Regions from separate parts of the Peribacillus sp. 05N428 genome, predicted to be linked through region 2. Evidence: riboswitches for the same ligand, from Rfam matches in the RefSeq annotation. Region 2 holds a riboswitch; each other region holds the start of a gene.
What was found. Region 2 has a riboswitch for S-adenosylmethionine ahead of AC1DIV_RS19220 (Fur-regulated basic protein FbpA). Riboswitches for the same ligand answer to the same signal wherever they lie in the genome.
Positions count from the first base shown of each region.

Region 1: it holds a riboswitch for S-adenosylmethionine, as region 2 does, so the genes downstream of both, AC1DIV_RS00745 (Na+/H+ antiporter NhaC family protein) here and AC1DIV_RS19220 (Fur-regulated basic protein FbpA) in region 2, are expected to answer to the same signal.
Region 3: it holds a riboswitch for S-adenosylmethionine, as region 2 does, so the genes downstream of both, metK (methionine adenosyltransferase) here and AC1DIV_RS19220 (Fur-regulated basic protein FbpA) in region 2, are expected to answer to the same signal.

Region 1 is NZ_JBFTMS010000001.1:172,165-176,365, forward strand. Features, by position in the region: gene AC1DIV_RS00735 (hypothetical protein) at 187-342, shown strand; gene AC1DIV_RS00740 (SOS response-associated peptidase) at 402-1,073, shown strand; SAM riboswitch class I at 1,409-1,516, shown strand; gene AC1DIV_RS00745 (Na+/H+ antiporter NhaC family protein) at 1,705-3,012, shown strand; gene AC1DIV_RS00750 (chromate transporter) at 3,211-3,756, opposite strand; gene AC1DIV_RS00755 (chromate transporter) at 3,805-4,201, opposite strand, start outside.
Region 2 is NZ_JBFTMS010000023.1:12,775-16,975, forward strand. Features, by position in the region: gene thiW (energy coupling factor transporter S component ThiW) at 1-318, opposite strand, end outside; gene tenA (thiaminase II) at 334-1,023, opposite strand; TPP riboswitch at 1,115-1,219, opposite strand; SAM riboswitch class I at 1,377-1,481, shown strand; gene AC1DIV_RS19220 (Fur-regulated basic protein FbpA) at 1,657-1,845, shown strand; gene AC1DIV_RS19225 (aspartyl-phosphate phosphatase Spo0E family protein) at 2,095-2,292, shown strand; gene AC1DIV_RS19230 (GNAT family N-acetyltransferase) at 2,362-2,868, opposite strand; gene AC1DIV_RS19235 (DUF459 domain-containing protein) at 3,057-3,758, shown strand; gene AC1DIV_RS19240 (ABC transporter ATP-binding protein) at 3,801-4,201, opposite strand, start outside.
Region 3 is NZ_JBFTMS010000042.1:33,073-37,273, reverse strand. Features, by position in the region: gene AC1DIV_RS24920 (gamma carbonic anhydrase) at 104-622, shown strand; gene metK (methionine adenosyltransferase) at 1,141-2,334, opposite strand; SAM riboswitch class I at 2,498-2,660, opposite strand; gene pckA (phosphoenolpyruvate carboxykinase (ATP)) at 3,090-4,201, shown strand, end outside.

The sequences.
Region 1 (4,201 bases), on a different contig from region 2:
ATCATTCATGGACAGTTTTTTACGCCTCCTTCACAAGGAATCATGGTCACAGGCATTGCTTCGTTCGACTAACCATTTAAAATATAAAGGCATGTGGATTTTCCATGACTCTGCTAAGTTCAATACTGATACTTGTGGGTTTTTGGTTTATAATAACAACCATCTAGCCTTTTGAGGAGGGATTCCATGAATGAATATAAAGTAACGGTCAGGAATGGCAGTACCTTAATTTTGTCGGAAATCATTAAAGCTGAAGATGAAAGAGAAGTCCTTGGCACTCTTTTGATTTCCAGCGAATTATTTAATCAACCATTTACTGATATCAGGATTTTAGAACGCTGATTTGTGGCTGCCCGTTCCATTTGATACACTGTAATAAATCTTAATACGGTGGCGATATTATGTGTGGACGTTTCACTCTTTTCACTGACATAGAAGAAATAAAAGAACGGTTTGATATTCGAGGGTCATTTGATGAGGAATACCAATTCAGCTACAATATTGCTCCCTCCCAATCCGTGCTCTCCGTCATTAATGACGGGGTAAGGAACCGGCTTGGATATCTTCGGTGGGGACTCATTCCTTTCTGGGCAAAAGACGAAAAAGCGGGCTACAAAATGATCAATGCCAGAGCGGAAACCATTGCTGAGAAAGCAAGCTTCAGGAATGCGTATAAGAAGAAGAGATGCTTGATAATCGCTGACTCTTTTTATGAATGGAAGAAGACACCAGAAAGAAAAATACCGATGCGAATAAAACTGAAGAATCATGCTCCATTTGGAATGGCCGGTCTCTGGGAATCCTGGAAATCTCCTGAAGGCATCAGCATCTATTCGTGCTCCGTTATAACAACCGTGCCAAATGAGCTAATGACCAGCATTCATGACCGCATGCCTGTCATCCTAAAGCCAGAAGATGAAAAAGATTGGTTGAATCCTTCCATTAATGATCCTGCATATCTGCAACAGTATTTAAAGTCATTCGATTCGGAACAGATGGAAGCATTTGAAGTATCGACAGATGTAAACTCGACTAAAAATAATACACCTAACCTAATCCAACAAATTTGCTGAGAGTTCATTAGACCTCTCAGAATGTAGACAACTTGATGAAAATCGAGTTTGTCTACATTTTTTTTATGGTTTGTACAATTTGACGTTGCCTCCAGGCACTCGCTTTTTCCGCAGAAGTCTCGTACACCCGCTCCAATCAACTTAGATTCTCTTTATGAACAGTAAGGAGTGCATGTGAAACACTTTAAAAATTAACCCTTGCGAAAATAGACAAAATGCTGTACTGTTATATTTGCTTTTCAAAACGACTTTCGATGTCACGAACTCAGGCAAGTTTCTAGCGTGGCACTTTTCTGGCAGTCATCGTAATTTTAGATAAATTATATAATGTAATCTTCTTATCAAGAGAGACGGAGGGACTGGCCCGAAGATGTCTCGGCAGCGGACTTAAATGGAGTGCTGTGCCAAATCCAGCAGGCTGATTTTCGCCTGAAAGATAAGGAGGGTGTTTTTTATAAATTAAAAGACCTCTTCTTGTTGTTAAATAGAAGGGGTCTTTTTTATGCCAGTTTTTTGCTACAGCTCCATGACTGGATAATCAGGTAGGTTCAAATTGGAGTTATTTGCGAAAACTGTTAATAGAATAGAGCTGTGACACATGTCGCGGGAAAAATAAAAAGAGGTGTACATCATGAGTGCAAACAATAAAGGGAATCCATGGGCATTGATCCCATTTGTCGTATTTTTAATTTTATTTATTGGATCCGGAATCATCACTAAAGATTTTTATTCATTTCCGGTGATTGTAGCGATATCCATTGCATCGGCAGCTGCATTGGCGATGAATCGGAAAGAGACATTCAATGAAAAGGTTGATATCTTCTGTAAAGGTGCCGGTGACGCCAATATTATGTTAATGGTAATCATTTTCCTTTTAGCCGGAGCTTTTTCCGAAGTTGCCAATGGTATGGGGGCAGTTGAATCAACAGTGAATCTTGCCTTAGCTGTTTTTCCCCAAAATCTATTAATGGTAGGAATTTTCATCATCGCTTGTTTTATTTCACTATCCATGGGGACAAGCATGGGAACGATTGTTGCCCTGGCACCTATCGGGGTTGGAATTAGTGAGCAAACAGATATTTCGCTTGCCCTTTCAATGGCGGCCGTTATTGGTGGTGCGATGTTTGGGGATAACCTTTCATTCATTTCAGATACGACAATCGCTGCTGTTCGAACTCAGGGAACGAAAATGAAGGATAAGTTTAAAGTGAATTTTTTCATCGTTTTACCTGCAGCCATCATCACATGTGCCATCCTAGGCATTTTAACGATGGGTGAACAAGCTGACATTTCCCAACAGTCTTATGATTGGGTGAAGATTCTTCCGTATCTTTGCGTATTGGTCACTGCATTGGCAGGAGTCAATGTGTTCTTGGTCCTTTCCATCGGAATCGTATTTGCCGGAATCATCGGCTTGGCTGATGGTAGTTATCAACCGTTGGGTGTCATTCAAAAAATCGGAGAAGGAATGGCGGGAATGTATGAAATCTCCTTCCTTGCCATTTTAATTGCAGGTATGGTTGCTGTAATCAAACATAATGGCGGCATCGATTATCTACTCCACCTTGTGACACGAAATAGCAAATCAAAAAAAGGGGCGGAATTCAGCATTGCGGGGCTTGTTGGTTTAACGAACCTTTCAACGGCAAATAACACGATTTCGATTATCATTGCCGGGCCACTTGCCAAAAATATTTCTGAAAAGTATGGGATTGATCCGCGGAAATCGGCGAGCGTCCTTGACATTTTTGCATGTTGTATCCAAGGGTTGATCCCATATGGAGCACAACTGCTTGTTGCAGCAGGGGTAGCAAAAATTTCTCCGTTAAGCATCTTGCCGTATTCATATTACCCAATCCTGATTGGACTTTGTGGCGTCCTTGCCATCCTGATTGGTTTTCCACGGTTGCAGCCGGGAAATGATGGATCGAAGAACTAAAAGTTAAAACAAACCCCTAAAATTTCATTGAGTTTGTCTACAGTCTGAACACCCTGAATCATTGGATGCAGGGTGTTTTCTGTATGGTAAATACATAAACATAATAAAGTTTTCTCGCACTTATATAGTATCAATCATTTTTCAATTTTTCTGCTTAATTCCGGTCCAAATTAATGATGGTTGTGTGTGAGACAACTGTCATGAATAGAGGACAACACCAACTAAACCGGAAAGAATAATTACATAGGCTGGATGCCAGCGTAATTTCATTAGGGCAAATAACGATAAACCAAAAACGAGTAATAAGCTTATCGTATGCCATGAAAAGTTCACGGCTATCATATGATTGGAAAGTGCTAAACTGATCGCTGCAAAGATGATCAAACTAGTGACAATCGGTCTTAATCCATAAAACATGGATTGAACAACTGGATAATGATTCAATTTGCTGAAAAATGTGGCTATAACGGTTACGAATATAATGGCAGGAAGCAAGATTCCTAGAGCAGATGATATGGCTCCTGCTAACCCAGCAGTCGAATAGCCAACAAGAATGGCACTATTGGCGGTGACAGGCCCTGGGGACATTCCGGAAATGGCGATTATATCGGTGAATTCCTGCGTTGTCATCCATCCATGCTGTGAGACTTCCGATTCTATTACGGGAATCATGGCGTATCCGCCTCCGAAAGATACAAAGCCGATAATAAAGAAGGTGCTAAACAACTCCCACAATTCCATCATTCCATCACATGCTTTCTTAAAAATTAGTTAGACCCTATTTTGATTCACCTATATGCCAGCACCCATGAACGGTTCGAAATCATTTTCTTCTATTTTCCTATCCTTTTTGTCCATTTTGACATCGTAACCTAATTTTCTCTTAATGGAGATGGTCACAATACCCGCTAGAGCTCCCGCTAATATAACCATCACAGGGTGAAGAAAGAAGAGGACAGGAATTCCTACTATTAAAATACAGAAAGTTGATTTGTCTACAACTGCCGATTTTCCTATCTTGATAGCCGCATATGCAATGATGGCTACTATGGAAACTCTGATCGATATGAATGCAGATTCTACCTTCGGATTATCCTGAATGAAAAAATACACAATGCCCAGGAGCAGAACAATAAAAAAGGTAGGTAATGAAACACCGATCATGGCTGCCATTGCCCCCTTCATTCCG
Region 2 (4,201 bases):
GGTCCCGATCACTTCCCCTAAACAGGCGAATTTTAAGCTTTGTGTTTTTCGATAAAGGATGGCGGCCAAAAGTGCACCAATCATGCTGCCGGGAAAGGCGAAAATTGAACCGGTACCAGACATGTTTCTAATGATGGAAACTAAAAAAGCTTGTGTCACAGCATATGTAGGCCCCAATAGAACCGCCGTCAGGACATTTGCCAGATGTTGAATAGGAAAGATTTTTGCAAATCCTGCAGGGATGAAAATAAATGAACTGGTCAGCGTCGTTAAAGCCGTGATCATGGCTGTCAATGTCAGTTTCTTGATAGGATTCATCCTCATGTCAACCACCTACAGAGGCCAATCCTGCTCATTTTGAACCATGTCCCAGAATAAATATTCATATCGGGAAGTAACCAAAAAGTGCTTTTCTAATCTAAGAAGTTCCTTTTCAGGCATGCCTTCCGTCAATTCTTCCAACAAAGTGATCAGCCACTTGTGTGCTTCCCCGAATTCAGGAGATGAATAGGACCTTATCCAATCTGCGTAGCGATTGTTTTCCAGTGCTGCTCCATTTTGTTCTTTTAATAGCAAACCGATTTCATAATAATCCCAAGCGCAGGGCAGGAGACAGGCGATCAAGTCTGCCAAAGTCCCATGCTGAGCTGCATTTAGCATGTAACCTGTATAGGCTAGAGTGGTTGGAGTAGGTTCTGTACTTTCCAATTCCTTGGAGCTGATCCCGAATTCGGAAGCATAATGCCGATGAATATCCATTTCCACTTGAAGGGTTTCATTTAAAATGCTCGCAAATTTTGCCATGGTTTCGATGTTATGGGCTTTGATGACACCTAAAGCAAAGAGCTTGGAATAATCCATGAGATAGACATAGTCCTGCTTCAGGTAATAGGCAAATTTCTTTTCAGGAAGTGTACCGTTTCCAATTGCCTGGACAAAGGGATGTGAATGGTTCCTTTTCCAAATCTCTTTTGCCCGTGCATGCAGTCTATCACTGAATGTTTCTAATTTTGTATTCTCCATTGTTCATCCTCCTATAGAATGGCTCCTTTTGTTGAATAAAAAACCCCGTTCCTGAATACGGAACGGGGTAGATGGATATAGTCTGTAAAATGGACGATATCATCCACTTCCCTCCGCCGGTATGAGCCGGTTCAGGTTCAAAGGGTCCGGAACTAATTCCATCTCAGTCTTAAAAAAGACTCCCCTAGTGGTGTGAATTGTATGTAATTACTGACATCATATCAGAAAGACAAGAAAATGCAACCCGTATTTGAAAGAGGAATCACTTTATGTCCAGGAAAAAAGGGAGAACCAGGTAATTGACTTTTGAAGATTATTAGGTTAGAATCATTTCTACATCATTATATATCGAATTCTTATCCAGAGAGGTGGAGGGACTTGGCCCTAAGAAACCTCGGCAGCGGACCCGTTTAGGGAACTGTGCTAAATCCAACAAGCATATGCTTGGAAGATAAGAAGAGCCGTACGGACACTGTCAGCCTCTTCTTAAATTAGAAGGGGCTTTTATTTTTGGGAAATAACGTTTAGTGACATACTAGAAAAGGTATATATAATTTGGTGAAATCAAACAAGTTGATAAAGTTTAGCTAACTAGAAGCAGGCACTAGGACGACTGGGAAAGGAGCCATTTACATGGCAGAATTATTTAAGAGGATTGAACAGAGGAAGGCAAAACTCATTGAAGAGCTATTGGCCAATGGAGTATACAAAACCTCTGATGAAAGGCACCTTTATGATGCCCCATTAAAAGTACTTGAAGATGAATATAAGATTGTTATAAATAGACCTAATAACGAGTCACCTTCTGAATGGATGACATAGTAAACGGAATACAATATTTGGATTTTTGGATAAGGGATATGATGTAAGCATTCGCAGTCTACACTAGTGGATGCTTTTTTTGCGTTTATTAGAAAACGACACAAATTATACATAATTAAATAACAAAATAGGTGTTTTGTCACATTTGACCTATAAAATAACACATTTAATTTCTGAAAAATAGTTGATTTTAACTAGTGGTTTCATTATGATGAAAGTGTAAAAATATTGAATAAATGGGAGGTGACTATGATGCCTTGCCGTAAGGTAACTATAGAAAAAGTAGAAGAGAAGAGACAGGAAATGATAAAGTTGGGAGCGATTTACGGCTTAACAAGTCTGCTGACTGTACAAGCCAGTCAAGAATTGGATACGCTATTGAATACGTTAGCAAGTAAAAGAGATTCTGAATATTTTTCCCTTCAAGAAGCATATAGGTATTTTTAAATTAGCAATTCGACCTGTATTAATCTGAAAAAGCTACTGCTCAAGGCAATAGCTCTAAAGAATTATATATTAAATATCGACACGTTTACCTAGAATGATCAAATCCCGCTCAATGCCATCCATCTCGGCAACTTGAGGTAAATGTGCCCATTCTTCAAACCCGAATTTGGAAAAAAGCTTAAGGCTTGGTGTATTATGGGCGAAAATGAAACCCAATAAAGTCTTAACGCCTAATTTTGGACTCAATTCAATTGCCTTTCGAATCGAAATTTGTCCAATTCCTTTTCCCCGGAAATAATCATCAATGTAAATACTGATTTCGGCAGTGGAATTATATGCCGGTCGGCCATAAAAGGATTGAAAGCTCATCCATCCAGCGGTTTTCCCTTCTATAGTAATGATATATAGCGGTCTACTTTCTGAATGATGTTCCTCAAACCATTTAACCCTCGATTGGACGGATACAGGTTCCGTATCTGCCGTGACCATTCTTGAAGCAATTGTCGAATTATATATTTCAACAATTCTGGGTAGATCAGATAGTTCTGCCTCTCTAAACTCTATGTGTTCTTCCATGATTTAAACTCCTAACTATCATTTATTCAATCTCCAGAATGAAGGGTAATCCCGTTTCCATTGAAAGTTTTATATTATCATACACTCTTTATTCTTTATCTGACAATTCTTTTTTATGTTAGTACTGCAGATTTTTTGGGTATGAAAAAGATTAAATACTTCTAGTAAAAAGACAAGAGGAGAACCAAATGAAAAAATTGGCAGGTATATTGATTATCGTACTGGTTATATGTTTTGCTGCATATGAATTTCAGGCCTCGGAGTCGGAAGATGTGCAAAGGGTCATGGCTTTTGGAGATTCATTAACCTATGGAAAAGGGGATAAGGACGGGGAAGGATATATAGATGGCCTTGAGGATGAATTGAATAATCCGCAATCGGAGCAAAAAGTGAGTTTTTGGAATTACGGTATTAAAGGCCAGGAAACGGATGGGGTGATGAAACAGCTAGATGATTACCGCATTAAAACGAAACTTGATGAAGCCGATACTTTCATTGTTTTTATTGGAACGAATGACTTGATCAATAGTAATGGCGGGAACTTGGAGAAAATAAGTGACCGAAAAATCAATGAGGGTAAACGGGAATATATCAACCATCTGAAAAAAATTACATCAACACTGATAGAGGCAAACGATAAAGCGGATATTCTGGTAGTAGGACTATATAACCCAATTAAAGACAATCAAAAACTTGAAAAGCACATTCGCGATTATAACGAGTCAATAAAGGGATTAGCCGATAAAGGTGAACGGATGTTATTCATTCCTACAAATGATCTTTTTGAAGATGAAAAGAAAACAAAGTATTTCAGTGATAAGTTACATCCGAATGAAAAAGGGTATCAGCTCATTGCGAATCGGGTTTTGGAAAGTTATGACTTCAAATGAAACCAAACATGCACAGAAAGGCTTTCTGTGCATGTTTGCCTGCTAAGTTGCTAGGTAGTTGATATCGCTTAGTTGAGGGAACTGTAAGTCATGGAGCTGCTTGTATCGGCCGTTGTTTTGCATTAACTGGTCATGTGTTCCTTTTTCAAGAACCTGCCCTTTTTCCATAACGATGATTTGATCGGCGTCATGAATGGTCGATAAACGATGTGCAATGACTATTGAAGTCCGTTTTTTCATTAAACGTGACAAGGCTTGCTGGATCAAATGTTCAGATTCTGTATCCAAGGCCGCCGTTGCTTCATCGAGAATGATGATTTGCGGATTTTTCAAAAGTGCCCTGGCAATGGCAATGCGCTGTTTTTGTCCGCCTGAAAGCTTGACTCCGCGCTCCCCGATCTGAGAATCATAACCATCAGGAAAGGCACTGATAAAGTCATGCG
Region 3 (4,201 bases), on a different contig from region 2:
ACAAGTTGTACATTGCTATTATAAATAGCCAAGTGTATTTGCATACGGTATATTAAAATAATACATAAAAACATTCACTTCGGAAAGGAAATGATTGAAAATGATTATTTATCCGTATAAAGGCAAAGAACCTGAAATTGCTGAAAGCGCTTATATTGCTGAAAATGCTGTCGTCACAGGTGATGTCAAAATTGGTGACGAAACATCAATCTGGTTCAATTCCGTCATTCGCGGTGATGTATCCCCAACCATCATCGGAAAAAAAGTCAGTATACAGGATAACAGCATCCTGCACCAAAGCCCAAATAATCCATTGATCATCGAGGATGAAGTAACCATTGGCCATCAGGTCATATTACATAGCTGTAAAATCCGCAAAGGAGCTTTAATCGGCATGGGATCGATTGTACTTGATGAAGCCGAAATCGGCGAAGGGGCTTTCATCGGTGCCGGCAGTCTCGTTCCCCAAGGCAAAGTCATTCCACCGAACATGTTGGCATTCGGACGTCCAGCTAAAGTCATCCGCGAAATCAACGAAGAAGATCGTCAGGATATGGAACGCATCGTACGCGAATACGCCGAAAAAGGCCAATACTATAAAACGGCGGAACGAATAAAGTAATGCACGAGCACTTGACTGAAAATTACGAGTATTTGAACGCAACTCACGAGTATATCGCTGAAATTCACGAGTATTTGCTCCTAACTTACGAGTATTTGCTCCAAACTCACGAGTAAATCGCTGAAATTCACGAGTATTGCTCCAAATTCACGAGTAAATTGCTGAAACTCACGAGTATTTGCTCCAAACTCACGAGTAAATGCTGAAACTCACCAGTATTGCTCCAAATTCACGAGTAAATTGCTGAAACTCACGAGTATTTGCTCCAAATTCACGAGTAAATTGCTGAAACTCACGAGTATTTGCTCCAAATTCACGAGTAAATTGCTGAAACTCACGAGTATTTGCTCCAAACTCACGAGTATTTGCTCAAAACTCACGAGTAAATCGCTCTAACTCACGAGTATGGCCCTTAAAGTTGAATTTCTTTGGGATTTCTTGAATTATTCCCGCAGACGGCTAAGTTAATCCATAAAAAAGGTGCCCCGCTAATAGCGGGACACCTTTTTTTATATGAATTACGCTTGTGCTTTTAATGTTTCTGCTTTGTCCGTGCGTTCCCATGGAAGATCGACATCTGTACGGCCGAAGTGTCCGTATGCAGCTGTTTGTTTGTAGATTGGGCGACGAAGGTCAAGCATTTTGATGATTCCAGCTGGACGAAGGTCGAAGTTTGCGCGAACTAGGTCAACAAGGACTTCTTCGCTAACTGTACCAGTTCCGAACGTATCAATAGAGATCGATACAGGCTCTGCCACACCAATTGCGTATGCCAATTGAACTTCCGCTTTGTCGGCAAGGCCGGCTGCCACGATGTTTTTCGCAACGTAACGTGCAGCGTATGCAGCAGAACGGTCAACTTTAGTTGCATCCTTACCAGAGAATGCACCGCCGCCGTGACGAGCGTATCCGCCATAAGTATCAACGATGATTTTACGTCCAGTAAGACCAGCATCCCCTTGAGGTCCGCCGATTACGAAACGGCCAGTCGGGTTGATGAAGTACTTAGTATCTGCATCGATCAACTCGGCTGGAACGACAGCTTTGATCACATGTTCTTTTAGATCGGCTTGAATTTGTTCAAGCGTAATTTCTGCATCATGCTGTGTAGAGATGACGATTGTATCTACACGTACAGGACGGTTATTCTCATCATATTCCACGGTTACCTGTGTTTTACCATCAGGGCGTAGGTAAGCAAGAGTTTCATCTTTACGAACTTGAGTCAAGCGGAATGAAAGTTTATGCGCCAATGAAATCGGAAGCGGCATAAGCTCTTCTGTTTCATTACAAGCGAATCCGAACATAAGACCTTGGTCCCCTGCACCGATTGCATCGATTTCTTCATCTGACATGTTTCCTTCACGAGCTTCCAATGCTTTATCGACACCAGCTGCGATATCGGCAGACTGCTCATCAATGGAACTCAAAACGGCACAAGTTTCAGCATCGAAACCGTATTTCGCACGTGTGTAGCCAATTCCTTTAACCGTATCACGAACGATACGCGGGATATCCACGTAAGCGGACGTTGTAATTTCACCAGCAACAAGTACAAGACCTGTAGTTACACTAGTTTCACACGCAACACGTGCATTTGCATCCTTAGCTAGGATAGCATCTAAAATGGAATCTGAAATCTGATCACAAATTTTGTCCGGATGGCCCTCTGTAACAGATTCAGAAGTAAATAGACGTTTCTTTGACATCATATTTCCTCCTTGGAAGTTAGTATGTTGTAGGCATAAGCCTGATTTTTACGGAACTCGTTTCCCTCATTAGTTTCAACTATAGACACAGAATTACTTATAAAAAACACAAAAACCTTCCCTGGCAAATGAGGAAAGGTTTAAAACTCTGTCTTCTATCCTTTCACTCTTATCGTTCAAGGGTTTTTTACCTTGCTCAGGTTAGCACCATCACCACTATTCCTTGAAGACCTTCGCTTTATTTTCGGCGATCGATCTTGGAGTCAAGTTCAATATGGCAGGTTGCTGGGTTTCAAAGGGCCTGTCCCTCCACCAACTCGGGATAAGAGAATCCGTACAATTTAAGATATTATCGTATCTGGCTGGAATTTGTCAATGCTTTTCTAAAAAGAACATTTCCACCCAGAATGGCGTTCATTTGAAAAAACATGTTGATACAACGTCCTAGAGGGGTTTACAACACAAAATACGAATAGAAATGTTGTAAATTGCCATTAATAATAAAGTATTGAACATCGAAAAGGAACGACATCCTGACTTTCCCATTAGACATATATTGCTTACTAACTTCCTATTTAAATAAAATTTTCTTCATGAAAGTATATGCGATTATCCTGAATCGGTTCCTGCCGGATTAAAATGATTAATGCGGCTAGCTGAAAATAATCACAAATTAAAAGAAATAGTATAGACTAATTAAATGAATGTGTTATACTAATTGTAATCTAAAAACTCAAACAAAGGAAGGTACCTCATATATGAATTCTGTAGATGTTTCTAATGAGTTACACCAATTATTAACAGGAAACAATGTGCAAACTCAACTATCAGTTCCTCAATTGGTCGAAAAAGTACTTAGCAGAAATGAAGGCGTTTTAACATCAACCGGCGCGGTAAAAGCTGAAACTGGCAAATATACCGGTCGTTCACCTAAAGATAAATATATCGTGGAAGAAGCATCAGTTAAAGATAAAATCGATTGGGGTCCCGTGAACCGACCGATTTCCGAAGATGTGTTCAATAAACTATATAATAAAGTAGTTGACTACCTAAAAGCAAAAGAAGAGATTTTTGTTTTTAAAGGTTTCGCTGGTGCAGACGAATCATCACGTCTTCCCATCCGTGTTGTTAATGAATATGCTTGGCATAACCTTTTCGCCCATACTTTGTTCATCCGTCCAAACGAAGAGGAACTGAGAGGTCACGAAGCTGAATTCACGATCCTTTCTGCACCTAACTTCAAAGCGGACCCAGAAGTGGACGGAACTACATCCGAAACGTTCATCATCGTTTCTTTTGAACGCCGTACGATCCTGATCGGCGGAACGGAATATGCAGGAGAAATGAAAAAATCGATCTTCTCGATCATGAACTACTTACTTCCAGAGGCTGGAATCCTTCCAATGCATTGCTCTGCTAACGTAGGACGTGAAGGGGACGTCGCTTTATTCTTCGGACTGTCCGGTACAGGCAAAACAACTTTATCAGCAGACACTAGCCGTAAATTGATTGGCGATGACGAGCACGGCTGGTCTTCTAATGGCGTATTCAACATCGAAGGCGGCTGCTATGCGAAAACGATCAACCTTTCACGTGAAAAAGAACCGCAAATTTTCGACGCAATCCGTTTTGGTGCTGTATTGGAAAATGTTGTTGTTGATCCGGATACGCGTGTAGCGAACTATGATGACAGTTCATTGACTGAAAACACTCGTGCTGCTTACCAAATGCAAGCGATCGATAACATCGTGAACCCAAGTATTGCAGGACATCCAAATACAATCATTTTCTTAACAGCTGATGCTTCAGGCGTTCTGCCTCCAATCAGCAAGCTTTCCAAAGAACAGGCAATGTTCCACTTCCTAAGCGG